4 regions of the Bradyrhizobium sp. CCBAU 53351 genome follow, and region 1 is predicted to be linked to each of the others. Evidence: predicted binding sites of a transcription regulator. Region 1 holds the regulator's gene; each other region holds the start of a gene.

Region 1 (3,188 bases):
AGCCTTCGCCGCGCTCAAAACCGAGGTTGGCCCTGGCGAAAACGGGGAGCAAATGCGGCGCTACGCTGTTAGTCATGACGGTCACTTGATGTTGCGGACGGTGTGAGGCGTGCATTGCGCAACGCACCATTGACCGGCCCGGAAAACGAAACGTGCCGCCTTTTAAGGGCGGCACGCGGGACTATCTTAGGCCTGGTGAAACGGGTGTCAATGCCGCCCGAAAGCCTCGGGAAACGCAGATTCCGTAGTCTTGCGGTGGCGATTTTGCGGGTTTTACACCACGGAACATGTGGAAGCGAGTCGGCGGACTCTTGCGCGTGAGTCACGCCATATTGTAGCGTTTGGGCTGTCAGATACGACATCTCGTGCAACAGTTCTGATCCCAAGAGTCCTCATGTACCGGCGTAAACGTTCGGGCGCGAGTAGCGCGCCCGGCGAGCCTTAAGGGATTCTGACGGCACGGGTTTTTGAGGCTTAGGCATTCGCCGCACGGACCGCCAGGATGGCAGAAGCGCAGCGAGGGAAAGGGTGCAATGACGGTTTTGACCTGGTCCGACGATCGCGTCGAGCAGCTGAAAAAGCTCTGGGAGGCCGGATTGTCGGCCAGCCAGATCGCAGCAGAGCTCGGCAATGTGACCCGCAATGCCGTGATCGGCAAAGTGCACAGGCTCGGCCTGTCCGGCCGCGCCAAGAGCCCTTCGTCGGCCGCGCCGCGGCCGCGCAAGGCACGCCCGGCGCAGCACATGATGCGGGTGACCCGCCCCATTGCGCGCGGCAATACCGCACTGGCGCAGGCCTTCGAGGTCGAGGTCGAGGCCGAACCGGTCACCTATGACAACGTGGTGCCGATGAGCCAGCGGCTGTCGCTGCTCGAGCTTAACGAGGCGACTTGCCACTGGCCGGTCGGCGATCCCTCGAGCCCGGATTTCTTCTTCTGCGGCGGCAAGGCGCTGTCCGGCCTGCCCTACTGCGCCCAGCATTCGCGCGTGGCGTATCAGCCGGCAGCGGATCGCCGGCGCGCACCGGCGAAGCCGGGCCCGCGGTAAACACGGTCTCAGGCATCGAGACGAAAAAGCGCGCCAGCTGGCGCGCTTTTTGTTGGATTACGGAAGCAGGTCCTACGTCTGCTCAGCCTTCGCAAAGCGGTCATCCAGCGCGTAGCCGGCGCCGCGGACGGTGCGGATCGGGTCCTGCTCGCGACCGAGATTGAGCAGCTTGCGCAGGCGGCCGATATGGACGTCGACGGTGCGCTCGTCGATATAGATGTCGCGGCCCCAGACGCTGTCGAGCAGCTGCTCGCGCGAGAACACGCGGCCGGGATGCTCCAGGAAGAACTCCAGAAGCCGATATTCGGTCGGGCCGAGATCGATCGGGCGGCCCGAGCGCGCCACGCGGCGCTTGTCGCGGTCGAGCTCGATGTCGCCATAGGCCAGCACTGTGGCGAGCCGCTCGGGGCTGGCGCGCCGCAAGAGGCCCTTCACGCGCGCCAAGAGCTCCGGCACCGAGAACGGCTTGACGATGTAGTCGTCGGCGCCGGTCGCAAGGCCGCGCACCCGCTCGCTCTCCTCGCCGCGCGCGGTGAGCATGATGATCGGCAGCTGCTTGGTCTCGGGCCGGGTGCGCAGGCGCCGGCACAGTTCGATGCCCGAGAGGCCCGGCAGCATCCAGTCGAGCACGATCAGGTCGGGAATGTGCTCCTTGAGGCGGGTGTCGGCGTCGTCGCCGCGCATCACCGTCTCGACGTCATAGCCGTCGCCTTCGAGGTTGTAACGCAGAAGCTCGGTGAGAGCTTCCTCGTCCTCAACCACCATAATGCGTGCGCCCATGGTGTCGTCGCTCCTTAGGTCTTCAGCTATTCAAGTCTTCAGGTATTCGGAACCGTCGTGGCGAAAGTCGTCATGTCGCCCTTCGGCCGCTTGTCGGTGATCGCCTGGCCCTCGATCATGTAGAACACGGTCTCGGCGATGTTGGTGGCGTGGTCGCCGATCCGCTCGATGTTCTTGGCGCAGAACATCAAATGGATGCAGAACGAGATGTTGCGCGGATCCTCCATCATGTAGGTGAGGAGCTCGCGGAACAGCGAGGTGCAGATCGCGTCGACTTCCTCGTCGCCCTTCCACACCGCCATCGCCGCCGGCAGATCGTGCGCGGCATAGGCATCCAGCACCGACTTGACCTGCTGCTGCACGAGGTCGGTCATGTGCTCGAGGCCGCGGAACAGCTTGAGCGGATGGAAGTCGGTCTCCAGCGCCGCGACGCGCTTGCCCATGTTCTTGGCGAGATCGCCGATGCGCTCGAGGTCGGTCGCAACGCGCATGGCGCCGACGATCTCGCGCAGATCCACCGCCATCGGCTGGCGGCGGGCGATGGTGAGCACGGCGCGCTCCTCGATGCGCTTCTGCAGTGCGTCGAGATCGGCGTCGATGGTGACGACGCGCTGGCCGAGCGCGACGTCGCGGCGGATCAGCGCACCGACGGAATCGACGATCATGCGCTCGGCGATTCCGCCCATCTCGGCGACCAGGCGGGTGAGCTCCTGGAGGTCGGTGTCGAAAGCCTTTGCGGTATGTTCAGAACCCATGTTGCGTCTCCTCAGCCGAACCGGCCGGTAATGTAATCCTGCGTACGCCGATCGCTCGGCGACGTGAAGATCTTGCTGGTGTCGTCGAACTCGATCAGCTCGCCGAGATACATGAAGGCGGTCTTGTCGGAGACGCGCGCCGCCTGCTGCATGTTGTGGGTGACGATCGCGATCGTGTAGTTCTCGGACAATTCCTGGATCAGCTCCTCGACCTTGGCGGTCGAGATCGGATCGAGCGCCGAGCAGGGCTCGTCGAACAGGATCACTTCAGGCCGCACCGCGACGGTGCGGGCGATGCAGAGGCGCTGCTGCTGGCCGCCGGACAGCGACAGGCCGGAGGCGTTGAGCTTGTCCTTGACCTCGTTCCACAGCGCGCCGCCGCGCAGCGCCTTCTCGACCCGGTCGTCCATCTCGGACTTCGAGATTTTCTCGTAGAGGCGGATGCCGAAGGCGATGTTCTCGTAGATCGTCATCGGGAACGGCGTCGGCTTCTGGAACACCATGCCGACCCGGGCACGCAGCAGGTTGAGGTCGAGCTTGGGGTCGAGGATGTTGGTGTGGTCGAGCAACAGCTGGCCGGTGGCGCGCTGTCCCGGATAGAGGTCGT
Region 2 (3,188 bases), 2.9 Mb from region 1:
CGCGGTGACGGGGTGATAGTTGCCGGTGCCGGTATGGACATAGGTGGTGAGGCTGCCGCCCTCGCGGCGCACCACCATCGAGAGCTTGGCGTGCGTCTTCAGCTCGAGGAAGCCGTAGACGACCTGCACGCCGGCGCGTTCGAGGTCGCGCGCCCAGCGGATGTTGGCTTCCTCGTCGAAGCGCGCCTTCAGCTCGATCAGCGCGGTGACCGATTTTCCGGCCTCGGCGGCTTCGGCGAGCGTGCGCACGATCGGCGAGTTGTTGGAGGTGCGGTAGAGCGTCTGCTTGATCGCGACGACGTCGGGGTCGCGCGCGGCCTGCTGCAGGAACTGCACCACGACGTCGAAGGATTCGTAGGGGTGATGGACGACGAGGTCCTTCTGACGGATCGCGGCAAAGATGTCGCCGCCGTGCTCGCGGACGCGCTCGGGGTGGCGGGGTACGTAAGGTGTGAATTCGAGGTCGGGGCGGTCGAGGCGGGTGAGCTGGGAGAGCTCGTTCATCGCCTGCACGCCGTCGACCAGGAAGACCTCGTCGTCGGCGGCCGAGAGCGCGTGCTGGACGAAGCTGCGCAGCTGCTCCGGCATCTTGGCGTCGATCTCGAGCCGGATCACCGACCCGCGGCGGCGGCGCTTCAGCGCGGTCTCGAACAGGCGGACGAGGTCTTCGGCCTCTTCCTCGATTTCGAGCTCGGAGTCGCGGATGATCCGGAAGGCGCCCTGGCCGTGCAGATTGTAGCCGGGGAACAGGCGGTTGATGAACAGGGCGGTGGCCTGCTCCAGCGAGATCAGCCGAACGGTCTTGCCCTCGGACGGCAGGCGGATGAAGCGGTCGATCTTGCCGGGCATGCGGATCAGCGCGTTCATCTGCCTGCCGTCGGCGGCGCGCGTGAGCTGGAGCGCGATGGTGAAGCCGAGGCTCGGGATGAACGGGAAGGGGTGCGCCGGGTCGATCGCCAGCGGCGTCAGCAGCGGGAACACGTTGTTGAGGAAGTAATCCTCGATCCAGGTCCGTTCCGCCTTGGTGACGTCCTTGCCGTCCACCAGCACGATGCCGACATCGGCCAGCGTGCCGCGCAGGTCGCGCCAGATCGCCTGCTGGTCGGAGGCGAGTTCGGAGACGGTGCGGTTGATCAGGGCGAGCTGCTCGGATGGCGTCAGCCCGTCGGGGCTGCGTTCGGCGATGCCCTCGCGGATCTGCGCCTTGATGCCGGCGACCCGGACCATGAAGAACTCGTCGAGATTATTCGCGGAAATCGACAGGAATCGTACCCGCTCGAGCATGGGGTGGCTGGGATTGACCGATTCCTCCAGGACGCGGCGGTTGAAATGCAGCCAGGAGAGCTCGCGATTGATGAACCGTTCGGGGCTCGACGCGATTGCCGGCGGGCCTTCGGCTTCCGGGGCTTTTTCTTTAGTTTCAATAGCTTGCGCAGAGTCCATCAGAAGCCGGTCCATCCTGTCTCGCCTCACTTTGCGATCTATGCGCAAAACCTGCGGGAGCATGTGTTAGAGCGATGACGTTTCGATGACATTGATGTTCCGCCGCTTGGCTGCGTCAAGCGGGCTTCGCCCCGCCCTTGGAGCGGGGCAGACCGGGGTCAGGCGTCCCGGAGCAGCTCCGCGGCCAGCGCCCTGGTGACGGGACGGCCGAGCCGCAGGGCCTCGCTGTCGAGCAGTTCCACGGCCTGGCGGGCCGCGGCCGAGGACCGCTCCAGGCGGGTGGCGAGGTAGCCGACCACGCTCTCGTCCACATTGAGCTGGCGGTCGGCGCAGAATTTGACGATCAGGCCGCGGAAGAGCTGGTCGTCGGGCGGCAGCAGCGTGACAACAGGCACGGCGCGCAGACGCGAGCGCAGGTCGCGAAGCTCGATCTCCAGCGCGGCCGGCACCTCGCGTCCGGTGAACAGCACATAGGCGCCGTCCTCGCGGGCGAGGTTCATCAGGTGGAAGAGGGCGCGTTCGTCGAAGTCCTTGGCCCTGATATCCTCGACCACCAGCGCGCCGGTGGCGAGCGCGCCCGGCACGCCTGCGGCCGTCAGGGCGTTGGCGACGGTCGAGCGTGCCCCCGACATTTCGGCCCAGATCGCGGCGAGGTGGCTCTTGCCGCTGCCTTCCGGGCCGGCCAGCCACATGATCCGGTTCGGCCATTCCGGCCAGCGCTCGATCAGGGCCAGACCAGCCGCGTTGGCGGGGCCTTCAAGGAAATTGTCCCGGCTGAGGCTTTCCGCATGCGGAAGCGAAAACGCCAATTGTCGGGGATGGACGCGGCCTGCCACGCTTGCTTTGCTCCATGCCGGCGCGCCGGCCCGTTTGAAGAATGCGACTTGATCGAGCGGAGTTGGCCTTTTGCGCGGCCGCTTCTCCTCTCACTTGGTCTGCTCTTACTTGGCCTCGATCGTGCTCATGTGCCGCAGCCACTCGACGAGATAGAGCGACACCGAGGAGAGCGTGAAGACCGTGACGAGGCCCATCAGGATGATATCATAAGGAGCCGGCTTGAAGCCGAAGGCAAGCGCCGCCAGCACCAGCGCCGCGAACGCCACTTGCGCAACGGTGTTGAGCTTGGACACTTTCGACGGCTTCATCTCGACGGGCCGGTCGAACAGCCAGGACACGATCACGGCGGCGACGATCATGATGTCGCGCGAGACCACCAGGATCACGATCCAGCGCGGAATCGCCCCCCAGATCCCCAGCGCCATGTAGATCGAGACCAGCAGGGCCTTGTCCGCGAGCGGATCGAGCAGGGCGCCGAGCTCGCTCGTCATGTTGAAGCGCTTGGCCAGGAAGCCGTCCACGGCATCGCTGATACCGGCGATCAGGAAGACGGCGAACGCGACCTCCATTTGGCTCGATACGATGGCCCAGACGATGATCGGGACCAGCATGATGCGGCCCAGGGTAATGATGTTCGGAATACTCACGAAAGCGCTTCCCGGCACCCGGTCTGACCTCGAATCCGGCCTCTCGGGAGGCTGAACCGGTTGATATCTCTACATAGTATATGGCGGTGCGCCATGCGAGCCATTGCGCGTCCCCGGAATTCGACGTAACCAGCCGCAAACCCACTGGAAATCGGGCATGACCGACCGCAAAAACGGCCTCACTTACGCCGATTCAGGCGTCGATATCGACGCGGGCAACCGCTTGGTCGATCTGATCAAGCCGATGGTGCGCGCCACGGC
Region 3 (3,188 bases), 1.9 Mb from region 1:
CAGTTGGCGAGCGTATCCGGCGCCTCGCAGGCGCGGCCGCCCTTGTAGCCGTGGCGGCTCGGCCGATAGTACTGCCCGCCGGCGGTGCCGAGATAGGAGCGGAAGCAGAAACCTTCGTCGGACAGCGCCAGCGGCCGGTCCGGATTGCCCTCGCCCGAGGCGATGCTGTCGCCGAGGCCGGCGACGAAGACGTCGCGGACCTGGATCTCGGTCTGGACCTTCTGAGTCGGATCGGAGCCGGAGGAGACATCGACGGTCGCGACCGTCGGCTTGCCGTAGCGGACACGCAAATTGATCGGCTCGGCGCAATCGAAGGTCGATTGTTGCGGGCCGTCGCCGTCGTCGAACGACCAGGCGCAGATGGCGCCGACCGGCACCGCGCCGACGAGGCGTACGGTGACGGGATGGTCGATCGGGGTGAGGTAGTTTTCCTTGGTGTTGTCGCGGGTGCAGGGCTGGTTGACGCGGCCCTGGAGGTCGATGCAGAGGCGGTTGACCATGTTGCGGGCCCAGCCGCGGCCTTCGCTCTGCTGCTCCAGCGATTGTTCTGCGGCGAGGATGTTGCGGTTACGCGCATTCTCGACATGGAGCAGGAAGTCGCGCTCCTCGCGGAACAGCCGGAAGCGATTACGTACCTCCCAACTGATCTGCAGCGTGCCGGCATCCTGGGCGGCGGCGCGTTCGGCCGGCAAAACGGTCAAAAGCCCGGCCAGCAGCAGGGCGCCGGCGGAGAGGGTACGAAGGAATACAGGGATCATGGCCCGCGTCTTCAACGGCAAAGTTGAGGCGGAAATAAGAGAGCATTGCGCCGCCGCCCGCAACCCTTTGGTCCGGGCCGACCATTTCAGCGCTTATTGGCCTGCCGCAGCAACCGCTCGCGCTCCATGGGCGTCACCTCCTTGGGCAGATTGGCCTGGGCACAGGCCTCCGCCAGCCGCCGCCGCTCCTGCCAGGGCTCCACCACGTTCATCCAGAGCTCGCGGGTGCCCATGATGGAGATGGCAAGGCCGAACGGGATCACGAAATAGAGAATGCGAAACACCAGGAGCGTCGCCAGGAGCTGCTCGCGGCCGAATTCGGGCAGCGCCAGCAGCATGGCGGCGTCGAACACCCCGATCGAGCCGGGCGCATGGCTGGCGAAGCCGAGCAGCGTCGCCAGGATGAACACCACGGCGAGCGACATGAAGTCGATCGGCGGGTTGGCCGGCATCAGGAGGTACATCGCCGTGGCGCAGAAGCCGAGATCGACCACCCCGATCAGGATCTGCACCAGGGTCAGCGGCGCGGAAGGCAGCACCACCTTCCAGCCCTTCTGGCCGAGCTCGCGTCGCTTCTCGCCCATGCAGAGCCAGACCAGATAGGCGCCGATCGAGGCGAGGCCGCCAAGCGCGATCAGCCGGTTGATCGACGACGGCAGCTGATCCATCGAGGACGCCGCATCCGGATGGATCGCCATGCCGATCGAGAGCACGAAGATGTTACCTAGCCAGAAGGTCAGGCCCGACAGGAAGCAGATCTTGGCGACGTCGATCGCGTTCAAGCCGTAGTCCGAATAGATCCGGAAGCGGATCGCGCCCCCGGTGAACACGGTGGCGCCGATGTTGTGGCCGATCGAATAGGACGTGAAGCTGGAGAGCGCCGCGATGCGATAGGGCACGTGCTTCTTGCCGATCGTTCGCAGTGCAAAAAAATCGTAGAAGGTCAGCGTACAGAACGCGAAAAACACGCAGATCGCCGCCAGCCCGATGCTCCCGCGGGGGATCTCGGTTAACGCAGTCAGGATGACCCCGGTATCGATGCCCTTGAGGGTCCGCACCAGCGTGGTGATCGCGAAAGCGATGATGAAGATGCTCGCGGCAACGCCAAGGCGTCGCCAGCCGATCCATCTCTTGAAGCCGCGTTTCAGCGCGGGCAGCAGTCCGTGCATTCATCCTCCCGGCGGGGGGCAAGACCGACCGGGCCAGGCATTGGCCAGTCGGGTGTGATCATGGCCAAAGGCGGGCATCGATCGCTCGGCATGATCCAGCTCATTTAAGGCAAAAACAGCGGCTTGTGCAGCCCTTGACAACAAGAGGTTCTGCGCTGGACCGGCCACTTTGTCATACGTGGTTCACATCGGAGGCGCGTTAAGCAGGCGCGTTAAGCATATGAGTCGTGAAACCGGCCCGGCTCGTGCGTTCGTATGGGCCCCATGATCTCAGGTCCCGGCGCCGGCCGCATTGTTCCAGCGCAAGCCTTACGGGTCTTTTTTGGAACGTCGATGCCGGGCGCTCGTTGGGCCCCATCAGCAACCGAGCATGGCGGAATAAGCGGCTTTTCGTGCAAGCCGCGGCCTTCGTGTTCCAAAAACCGGAAGAGGACGGACGATGGGACTGTTCACAAAAGACATCAAGACCATGAATGACCTGTTCGTGCACCAGCTTCAGGACATCTATTACGCCGAGCAGCAATTGACCAAGGCGCTGCCGAAGATGGCGAGCAAGGCCACGGATCCACAGCTGAAACAGGGCTTTTTGACGCACCTCGAGGAGACCAAGGAGCACGTCAAGCGGCTCGAGGAAGTGTTCAAGATGCATGGCGTCCCCGTGAAGGCGGTCGACTGTCCGGCGATCGACGGCATCATCGAGGAAGCCGACGAGACCGCCGGCGAAGTCGCCGACAAGGCGGTGCTCGATGCCGCGCTGATCAACGCGGCACAGGCCGCCGAACATTACGAGATCGTGCGCTACGGCAGCCTGATCGCCTGGGCCAAGCAGCTCGGCCGCAACGATTGCGCCAGCGTGCTCGCCAAGACGCTCGAGGAGGAAAAGGCGACCGACAAGAAGCTGACGACGCTCGCCGAGAGCAAGGTGAATTTGCGCGCGGCGAGCTGATGCAAGGCCAACCATGATTGGCGCCGCGCGGTGGTCCGCGCGGCGCTTCACGTTTAACATCATTATTCGGTCGGTCTCGAAGCATGACCGCGGGCTAAAGGCGTATATGTCGCAGGGGGCTGCAATCGAGGTGCAGCATGCGAGCCAACACCATCAAATATGAAACCTTCGACGGCAGGGCCGACACGCCACGCGCGGGCTCGGCTCTTGCGACTTCTCTCACGCTGGCTGCAATGAGCCTCGGCTATGGCGTGGTGCAGCTCGACGTCACCATCGTCAACACGGCACTCGATGCGATGGGCCGGGCGCTCGGCG
Region 4 (3,188 bases), 2.8 Mb from region 1:
CTGAAGCTCGTTACTTGACGAAGATCTTGACCGCCCACCAGGTCAGCGCCGCGACGATGGCAGACGCCGGCATCGTGATGACCCAGGCATAGACGATCGAGCTGGCGACGTTCCAGCGCACCGCCGAGAGGCGGCGGGCGGCGCCGACGCCGACGATCGCGCCGGTGATGGTGTGGGTGGTCGAGACGGGAACCCCGAGGAAGGTCGCCATGAACAGGGTCGCGGCCCCCCCCGTCTCGGCGCAAAAGCCCTGCATCGGCGTCAGTTTGGTAATGCGCAGGCCCATTGTGCGGACGATGCGCCAGCCGCCCATCAAGGTGCCCATCGCCATCGCCGCCTGGCACGACAGCACCACCCAGAAGGGAACAAAGAATTCGCCGCCGAGATGGCCCTGCGAATAGAGCAGCACGGCGATGATGCCCATGGTCTTCTGCGCGTCGTTGCCGCCATGGCCGAGCGAATAGAGCGAGGCCGAGGCGAATTGCAGGATGCGGAAGGCGCGATCGACTGCGAATGGCGTCGAGCGCACCGACGCCCAGGACACGATTGCAACCAGCACCATCGCAAGCACGAAGCCGACGAGCGGAGACAGCACGATCGCAATGACCGTCTTGGACAATCCGCTCCAGACCGCCGCGGAGATCCCGGCTTTGGCCACGCCCGCACCGAATAACCCGCCGATCAGCGCATGCGACGACGAGGATGGGATGCCGAGCGCCCAGGTCACGAGGTTCCAGACGATGGCGCCGACCAGTGCCGCGAAGATCACCTGGGCGTCGACGATCGCGGGATCGATGATGCCCGTGCCGATGGTCTGGGCGACGTGCAGCCCGAACACCATGAAGGCGACGAAATTGAAGAACGCGGCCCAGAACACCGCGAATTGCGGCCGCAACACGCGGGTCGAGACGATGGTCGCGATCGAATTGGCGGCATCGTGCAGGCCGTTCAGGAAGTCGAACAGCAGCGCGACGGCGATCAAGCCGACCAGGATGGGAAGACCCAACGCGGCGTCCACAGCAATCCTGCCTTACACTTGCTCGATGACGATGCTGTTGATCTCGTTCGCAACGTCGTCGAAACGGTCGGCCACCTTCTCCAAATGATCATAGATCTCGACGCCGACGATGAAGTCCATCGCATTGCCGTCGCGATGCTTGAGAAACAGCTCCTTCAGCCCGATGTCGTGGAGATCGTCGACACGGCCTTCCAGCTTGCCCAGCTCTTCCGTGATCGCGGTCAGCATCGCCACGTTCGGGCCGATCGATTGCATCAGCGGCAGCGCACGGCCGACCAGATTGGCGCATTCGATCAGAAGTCCGCCGATCTCACGCATCGGCGGCTCGAAGCTGCGGACCTCGAACAGCATCACGGCCTTGGCGGTCTGCTGCATCTGGTCGATGGCGTCGTCCAGCGAGGTAATGAGGTTCTTGATGTCACCCCGGTCGAACGGGGTGATGAAGGTGCGGCGCACCGCCGTCAGCACCTCGCGGGTGATGTTGTCGGCGTCGTTCTCGAACTGGTTGACGCGCTGGCAGTAGACCGGCGTTTCCTCGCCCCCGTTGAGCATGCCCTGAAGCGCGATCGAACCCTGGATCACCGTCTGGGCATGTCGGTCGAACAGGTCGAAGAACCGTTCTTCCTTGGGCAGGAAAGCGCGAAACCATCGCATCATGGGGATAGGCTACCGGTTGGAAATGGCCCGGCCCGAGGGGGCCGTCATGAAACTGTCATAGACCATTTTCGATCCGCGCGCGTGTCATCTCACGCCCGCGGAGCCGGATCATCCACCGCTTTCACGCGACAAGTAAATTGACTTTAAATCAATGACTTAGAGCGATCGCCGGAAGTAATGCGCGATTTCACCGATCACGCCGCGGCGGAAGGTAAGCACGCAGATCACGAAGATCGAGCCCTGGATCACCGTCACCCATTGGCCGAAACCCGCCAGATATTGCTGCATGGCAATGATCACGAAGGCGCCGACCACGGGGCCGAAGATTGTGCCGAGGCCGCCGACCAGCGTCATCAGCACGACCTCACCGGACATCGTCCAATGGACGTCGGTGAGCGAGGCGTTCTGCGCCACGAATACCTTCAGCGCACCGGCAAAACCGGCCAGCGTGCCTGACAGCACGAAGGCCAGGAACTTGTACTGGTCGGTCCGGTAGCCGAGCGAGATCGCCCGCGGCTCGTTCTCGCGGATCGCCTTCAGGACCTCGCCGAACGGCGAGTTGATGATGCGGAAGATCAGGAGGAAGCCGGCGAGGAACCCGACCAGCACGACGTAATACAGCACCGTCGGCTTGGACAGATCGAAGATGCCGAACATGCGCCCCTGCGGGATGCCCTGGATGCCGTCCTCGCCGTGGGTGAAGGGGGCCTGGAGGTAGATGAAGTACAAGAGCTGCGACAGCGCCAGCGTGATCATCGAGAAGTAGATGCCCTGGCGGCGGATCGAGATGAAGCCCGTGATGAGCGAGAGCACGAAAGCCGCGGCGATGCCGACGAGGATGCCGAGCTCGGGCGGCAGCGCCCACACCTTCAGCGCATGCGCGCTGCAATAGCCGGCGGTCCCCATGAACATCGCGTGGCCGAACGACAGCAGGCCGCCGTAGCCGATCAAGAGGTTGAAGGCGCAGGCGAGCAACGCAAAGCACAGCGCCTGCATCACGAAGAACGGGTAGACGCCCGTGAATGGCACCGATGCCAGCAGCAGCGCCATCACCACGAAAACAATCATCTCGTCGCGCATCGCGCGCGGGGTTGCCTGCAGCGTGTCGTCCGTCAGGGTTGTCATATCAGGCCGCCCTTCCCGTCAATCCCGTTGGCTTCACCAGGAGCACCAGCACCATCAGCACGAACACGACGGTGTTGGAGGCCTCAGGGTAGAAATATTTGGTCAGCCCCTCGATCACCCCGAGCGCGAAGCCGGTGATGATGGAGCCCATGATCGATCCCATGCCGCCGATCACCACCACCGCGAACACGACGATGATGAGGTCGGCGCCCATCAGCGGCCGCACCTGGTTGATCGGCGCCGAAAGAACGCCGGCCAGCGCGGCGAGACCGACGCCGAGGCCGTAAGTGAGCGTGATCATGCGCGGCACGTTGACGCCGAAGGCGCGGACCAGCGTCGGATTCTCGGTGGCGGCGCGCAAATAGGCGCCGAGCCGCGTCTTCTCGAT

The links. Region 1 encodes PhoB, which activates phosphate uptake and scavenging genes when phosphate is short. Its sites were predicted from a motif close to TGTCATNNANCTGTCAT; they were not measured.
Region 2: XH83_RS19535 (RNA degradosome polyphosphate kinase) is a predicted target of PhoB. The motif match lies at 1,518-1,534, and genes of this name have one in related genera.
Region 3: XH83_RS24510 (YbhN family protein) is a predicted target of PhoB. The motif match lies at 2,098-2,114, and genes of this name have one in related genera.
Region 4: XH83_RS19970 (DUF47 domain-containing protein) is a predicted target of PhoB. The motif match lies at 1,718-1,734, and genes of this name have one in related genera.

The regions. Positions count from the first base shown of each region.
Region 1 is NZ_CP030059.1:7,071,225-7,074,412, forward strand. Features, by position in the region: gene XH83_RS33735 (aspartate aminotransferase family protein) at 1-76, opposite strand, end outside; gene XH83_RS33740 (GcrA family cell cycle regulator) at 534-1,046, shown strand; gene phoB (phosphate regulon transcriptional regulator PhoB) at 1,119-1,826, opposite strand; gene phoU (phosphate signaling complex protein PhoU) at 1,865-2,581, opposite strand; gene pstB (phosphate ABC transporter ATP-binding protein PstB) at 2,593-3,188, opposite strand, start outside.
Region 2 is NZ_CP030059.1:4,135,235-4,138,422, reverse strand. Features, by position in the region: gene XH83_RS19535 (RNA degradosome polyphosphate kinase) at 1-1,443, opposite strand, end outside; gene XH83_RS19530 (DnaA ATPase domain-containing protein) at 1,602-2,279, opposite strand; gene XH83_RS19525 (CDP-alcohol phosphatidyltransferase family protein) at 2,385-2,927, opposite strand; gene purM (phosphoribosylformylglycinamidine cyclo-ligase) at 3,085-3,188, shown strand, end outside.
Region 3 is NZ_CP030059.1:5,148,156-5,151,343, reverse strand. Features, by position in the region: gene XH83_RS24515 (hypothetical protein) at 1-758, opposite strand, end outside; gene XH83_RS24510 (YbhN family protein) at 845-1,927, opposite strand; gene XH83_RS24505 (ferritin-like domain-containing protein) at 2,367-2,873, shown strand; partial or broken gene XH83_RS24500 (MFS transporter) at 3,011-3,188, shown strand, end outside.
Region 4 is NZ_CP030059.1:4,227,040-4,230,227, forward strand. Features, by position in the region: gene sugE (quaternary ammonium compound efflux SMR transporter SugE) at 1-18, shown strand, start outside; gene XH83_RS19965 (inorganic phosphate transporter) at 11-1,018, opposite strand; gene XH83_RS19970 (DUF47 domain-containing protein) at 1,031-1,675, opposite strand; gene XH83_RS19975 (branched-chain amino acid ABC transporter permease) at 1,832-2,800, opposite strand; gene XH83_RS19980 (branched-chain amino acid ABC transporter permease) at 2,802-3,188, opposite strand, start outside.